DNA from 2 places in the Brevundimonas sp. P2_A6 genome. Region 2 is predicted to be linked to the other one. Evidence: predicted binding sites of a transcription regulator. Region 2 holds the regulator's gene; the other holds the start of a gene.

Region 1 (2,973 bases), on a different contig from region 2:
GGTCTTGCCGTCATCCAGCGGCAGCAGGTTGAAGTCCTGCGCGGCCCCGCGTCGGCTCAGGTATCCGTGCGCCCGGTCCAGCACCGTCAGGGTCTTCAGCCCCAGGAAGTCGAACTTCACAAGACCGGCCGGTTCGACCCATTTCATGTTGAACTGGGTGGCCGGAATGTCGGAGCGCGGGTCCTGATACAGGGGCGTCAGCTCGACCAGGGGCCGGTCGCCGATGACGATGCCCGCCGCGTGGGTCGAGGCGTTGCGGTACAGCCCCTCCAGTTCCAGCGCCGTCTCCAGCAGGGTCGCCACGGCCCGGTCGGCGTCGCGCGCCTCCCTCAGGCGCGGTTCGATCTCGATCGCCTGGGCCAGGGTCGTCGGATTGGCCGGGTTGTTCGGGATCATCTTGGCCAGGCGATCGACCTGTCCCAGCGGCATCTGCAGCACCCGGCCCACGTCGCGCAGCACGGCCCGCGCCTGCAGCGTGCCGAAGGTGATGATCTGGGCGACCCGGTCCTTGCCGTATCGCTCCTGGACGTAGGTGATGACCTCCTCGCGCCGCTCCTGACAGAAGTCGATGTCGAAGTCGGGCATGGAGACCCGTTCGGGGTTCAGGAACCGCTCGAACAGCAGGCCGAACCGCAGAGGATCCAGATCGGTGATGGTCAGGGCCCAGGCGACCAGCGACCCGGCCCCGGACCCCCGGCCCGGTCCCACGGGAATCCCGTGCGCCTTGGCCCATTTGATGAAGTCCGACACGATCAGGAAATAGCCGGGGAAGCCCATTTGGGTGATGATCCCGACCTCCCACTCCAGCCGGGTCCAGTAGTCGGCCTCGGGCGCGGAGGGCGTCACCAGCTTCAGCCGGGCCTTCAGACCCTCGCGGGCCTGGTGCATCAGCTCTTCGGGCTCCGACCGTCCGTCGCCGGCATCAAAGCGCGGCAGGATCGGCGGATGGGTCTTGACCAGGAAGGCGCAGCGACGCGCGATCTCGATGGTGCTGTCGCAGGCCTCCGGCAGGTCGGCGAACAGGGTCCGCATCTCCGCCGCCGTCTTGAAGAAATGCTGGTCGGTAATGCGGCGGCGATCCTCCTGACCGGTGAAGGCTCCGTCGGCGATGCAAAGCAAGGCGTCGTGCGAACGCGCCTGCTCGCGCCGCGCGTAATGGACGTCGTTCGTCGCCACCAGCGGCACGTCGTGGCCATAGGCCCAGTCGACCAGACCCCGTTCCGCCGCTGCTTCGTCCGGCAGCCCATGCCGCTGCAACTCGACATAGAAGCGGTCGCCGAATGCCTCGGTCATCGCCGCCAGGGCCTTGGCGCCCTCGGCCGGCTTGTTCTGCACGAACAGCGGATCGACAGGCCCGTCCGGCCCTCCGGACAGCAGGATCAGCCCCTCGGACAGCTCCGCGACCCGGCTCCAGGCCACATTGGGTTCCTCATCCCCGGCCAGCAGATAGGCCTCCGACGACAGAGCGCACAGATTCCGCCACCCCGCTTCGTTCTGGCAGATCAGGACGATGGTCGGCACCTTGGCCCAGCGTTCGGTCCGCTTGCCGCCGATGCCCGTCACCGGCAGGGCACAGGCGATCAGCGGCTGGACCCCCACCGACTTGGCGGCCTCGGAGAACTCCAGCGCCCCGAACAGATTGACCCGGTCCGCGACGCCCACGGCCGGCATCCCCGTGTCCGCCGCCAGTTTCCCGACCTTGCCCGCCTTGATCGCGCCTTCCAGCAGCGAATAGGCCGAGCGGACCCTCAGATGGACGAAACCGGACTGTTGGGGGCTGTCGGAGATGGCCTGAACCTCGATGTCAGGCCGGAGGCGACTCATCTCGCCAACAGGGCGACCTGCCAGACCATCCAGACAAAGCCGCCGCACGATGCAAGCGACAGAGTTTCCCGAACCACCCGTGTCATCGCCTTATCCCCAGATTGCGTGTTCTGGTATTGTTCTATGTTGGCTTTTTGTTCTCGTCAACAGCCTGTGGCCCGCGCGCTGTGGAAAGGTCTATGATGCCGCTATCGCATCGCCCGCCCGGCGGTGCCCGTCTGGAGGACCGGCCATGGCCAAGGGTCAAGTGAAGTCGAACAAGGAAAAGCGGAAGCCCAAGGCCGAGAAGGCCAAGCCGGCCGTGTCGGTGGGGACCTCGCCGTTCACCCAGCCGCCCGGGAAGAACTGACCCCTACCCCCGCGAGCGTTCGACCGTATCCACGCTCGGATTCGCCCTCAGCGCGGCCATGATGCTGGTGGCGTGTTTCGCATCCGCCACCTCGACGTCCAGGTCGACGTCGAAGAAATCCGACTGTCGGTGGGCCATCTTCAGGTTCAGGATGTTTCCGCCGGCTTCGCCGATGACCGTCGCGACCTGGCCCAGGACGCCGGGCGCGTTCTTGATCGTGGCGCGCAGCCGGGCGGTGCCGACCGCGCCCTGCTCGGCCTGGGGCGTCCATTGCAGATCCTGCCAGACGCTGTCGTCATCGGCGAAGTCGGCCAGCTTCTGGCAGTCGATGACGTGGACGGTCAGGCCCTTCTCGGGCTCCAGTATCCCGACGATCCGGTCGCCCGGCACCGGTGTGCAGCACGCTCCGAAATGGATGCTGACCCCGGGCGTCAGGCCGCCGCCGCGCACGAACATCCGGGCCTTGTCGTCGGCGATCCTGCGGCGCTCCTGACCCGTATTCAGCGTCCCCTTCAGGGCCGGGAACAGCATCTCGACGACCCTGTTGGCCGGGATGCGCCCCCGGCCGATGGCGTCGAACAGGTCTTCCTGCGTCCCCGTGGCCAGGGTCTCGACCACAGATTTCAGCGAGACTTCGGACAGCGACTTGCCGACCCGCGTCAGGGCCTGCTCCAGCGTCGTCTTGCCCAGTTTGTAGAACTCGTCCCTCTCCGAGGATCGGATGTGGCGGCGAATGGCGGAGCGGGCGCGGCCGGTGACGGTCAGGCTGCGCCAGTCGGCGGGGGCCTCTCGCTTCTTGC
Region 2 (2,973 bases):
CGGCGTCGATCGCCTTTCTGGCCATCCTGCTGGATCGGCAGGCGATCAGCATGCACGGGCTGGCGGTGGCGGCCATGGTGGTGCTGATCCTGCAGCCCGAAGCGATCGTGACGCCGGGGTTCCAGATGTCGTTCGCGGCGACGGCGGCGCTGGTGGCGCTGGCCGAGGCCTGGCCACCGCGAACGCGAGAGCTGTCGGTGCCCTGGCCCATCGCCCTGTTCCAGTCGGCGCGGCACTGGCTGGTGATCGCGGTCAGCGCCAGCTTCGTCGCGGGGGCGGCGACGGGGCCGTTCGCCATCCAGCATTTCAACCGGACGGCCGTGTTCGGCCTGATCGCCAACCTGGCGACATCGCCAATCGCGGATTTCGTCATGATGCCGGCGCTGGCCCTGGGGGCGGTTCTGGAGCCGGTCGGGCTGGGTGGGCCGTTCCTGTGGGTGGCGGGCAAGGGCGTCGATGCCATGCTGTTCGTCGGCCACTGGGTCGCCGAGCTGCCCGGCGCGGTCCGGACCATCGCCAGCGCGCCGGACTATGTTCTGCCGATCTCGTTCCTGGGGGTGCTGTTCGTCTGTCTGTGGCAAGGGCGGCTGCGGTGGGTCGGGCTGCCGTTCGTGTGCGCCGTGCTGCTGTGGCCACGCGATCCGACACCGACCGTCTGGATCGGCGATGGCGGCACGAATGCAGCGTACAGCGTCGACGGGCAGGCGGTCGTGGTGCGGCCGGGGGTGCGCGCGTTCGCCACCGACCTGTGGTCACGCCGACGGGGGCTCTCCGCCGTGGATCGCCCCGAAGAGGGTTGGGTCTGCGCGCGTTATTCCTGCGCGCCTGAAAAGGTGGATGCAACGATCGCGCTGTGGTGGGGCAAGACGGCACCGGACGCCGAGGCGCTGTCATCTCTGTGCGCATCCGCTCCGCTGGTCAGCGTGCGGGCGACGGTGTCAGCCCTGCCGGCCGCCTGCGAGGGGCGACTGGTGCTGGACGGCGTCGACTACGCACGCGGCGGAGCGGTCGAGCTGTGGCGGACGCCTGACGGTTGGCGGGCCGTCTGGTCGTCGGATGCGCGCGGCGACCGGCCGTGGAGCCGGATCGGTGATCCGGACTCCGGAGACGCGGCCCCTGTTGATGCCCTCTAGTGGTATTGGCGGATAAGGCCGACCAGCTTGCCCTGAACCTCGACCTGATCGGGGCCGAAGATACGGGTCTCGTAGGCGCGGTTGGCGGGCTCCAGGGCGATGGAATTGCCCTTCTTGCGCAGTCGTTTCAGCGTCGCCTCCTCGCCTTCGACCAGGGCGACAACGATCTCGCCGGACGAGGCGGTGTCGACGCGCTTGATGACGACCAGATCGCCGTTGAGGATGCCCGCCTCGATCATCGAATCGCCCTCGATCTCCAGCATGTAGTGCTCGCCCGCGCCCAGCATGGATTCGGGCACGGCATAGCGGCCGTGATCCTGTTGCAGGGCGGCGATGGGAACCCCCGCCGCGATCTTGCCGACCAGGGTCAGCTCGCGGGTATCGTTGGCGGGTTCGAGGGCGGCGCTGCGTCCGCCACCCTCGATCACGGCAGGCTTGAAGCCCGCGCGGCCCCGCACCGGCCCGGTCGTGGCCTGCTCCGGCAGCTTCATGACCTCGAGAGCACGAGCGCGGTGGGCGAGGCGACGGATGAAGCCGCGCTCCTCCAAGGCCGTGATCAGCCGGTGGATGCCCGACTTGGACGCCAGATCCAGCGCCTCCTTCATCTCGTCGAACGAGGGGGAGACGCCTGTCTCCTTGATCCGCTCGTGGATGAACATCAGGAGTTCGTGCTGCTTCTTGGTCAGCATGGTGAGAATCGCCCTCAGAACAAGTCGTGAACCGTTGCCGATGTTCTGTAAGTGTTCTTGCCTAATGTCAACTTAACGGGAAACGGGCTCCAGCAAGATGCGCGTCGCCGCCTCGACTTCGCTCTGACGCATCAGGCTTTCGCCGACCAGGATGGCCCGCGCCCCTGCCGCCGACACTTCGGCCACGTCCGACGCCGTGAAGATCCCGCTTTCGGCCACCAGCAGGGCACCCGCCGGGGCCATGGCGGCGTAGCGGGCGGTGGCGGACAGATCGACCTCGAAGGTGCGCAGGGATCGGTTGTTGATGCCGATCAGGTCGCCGCCCAGGGCCACCGCGCGGGCCATCTCGGCCTCGTCGTGGGTCTCGATCAGGGCGTCCATGCCGAAGCGGCGGGCCTCGGCCAGCAGGTCGGCGGCGAGCGCGTCGTCCACCATCGACAGGATGATGAGGATGGCGTCGGCGCCCAGGGCCCGGCTCTCGGCCACCTGCCAGGGATCGACCAGGAAGTCCTTCCTCAGACAGGGCAGGGCGGTGGCGGCGCGGGCGGCCCCCAGATAGTCGTCGTGGCCCTGGAAGCTGGGTTCGTCGGTCAGGACGGACAGGCAGGTCGCGCCGCCCGCCTCATAGGCGCGGGCCAGGGCGGGCGGGTCGAAGTCTGCGCGGATCAGGCCCTTGGACGGACTGGCCTTCTTGATCTCCGCGATCAGGGCGGGGCGTCCGCCGTGCGAGCGCTTGCGAAGCGCCGCCAGGAATCCGCGCGGCATGCCGGCGACCATGGCCAGCGATTCGACCTCGGCCAGCGGGCGGGCGGCCTTTCGGGCGGCGACGTCCTCGCGCTTGTAGGCTGCAATCTGTTCCAGGATGTCGGTCATGCGTCGGTCTCGACCGGATCGGGGGCGGAGGTGATCGCGGCCAGCCGTGTCAGCGCCGTGCGGGCCGAACCGTCGTCGATGGCGCGAGCGGCGAGGGCGACACCGTCCTTCAGGTCCGTCGCCCGATCGGCGACGACCAGGGCAGCCGAGGCGTTCAACAGGACGATGTCGCGATAGGGTCCGGCGGTCCCGTCCAGCAGGGCGGTCAGGGCAGCAGCGTTGGTCTCCGCGTCGCCTCCCCGCAGATCCTCGATGTCGGCACGGGGCAGGCCGGCGTC

The links. The regulator LexA, encoded in region 2, represses DNA repair genes until DNA is damaged. The targets are predictions, from matches to a motif close to ATGTTCNCNANNTGTTCT.
Region 1: a site for LexA is predicted at 1,948-1,965, ahead of dnaE (DNA polymerase III subunit alpha). Genes of this name have one in related genera too.

What each region holds. Positions count from the first base shown of each region.
Region 1 is NZ_JBFUCZ010000004.1:77,302-80,274, forward strand. Features, by position in the region: gene dnaE (DNA polymerase III subunit alpha) at 1-1,788, opposite strand, end outside; gene AC1DW4_RS11290 (hypothetical protein) at 2,057-2,173, shown strand; gene AC1DW4_RS11295 (RelA/SpoT family protein) at 2,177-2,973, opposite strand, start outside.
Region 2 is NZ_JBFUCZ010000001.1:964,278-967,250, forward strand. Features, by position in the region: gene AC1DW4_RS04910 (ComEC/Rec2 family competence protein) at 1-1,133, shown strand, start outside; gene lexA (transcriptional repressor LexA) at 1,130-1,822, opposite strand; gene trpC (indole-3-glycerol phosphate synthase TrpC) at 1,895-2,695, opposite strand; gene trpD (anthranilate phosphoribosyltransferase) at 2,692-2,973, opposite strand, start outside.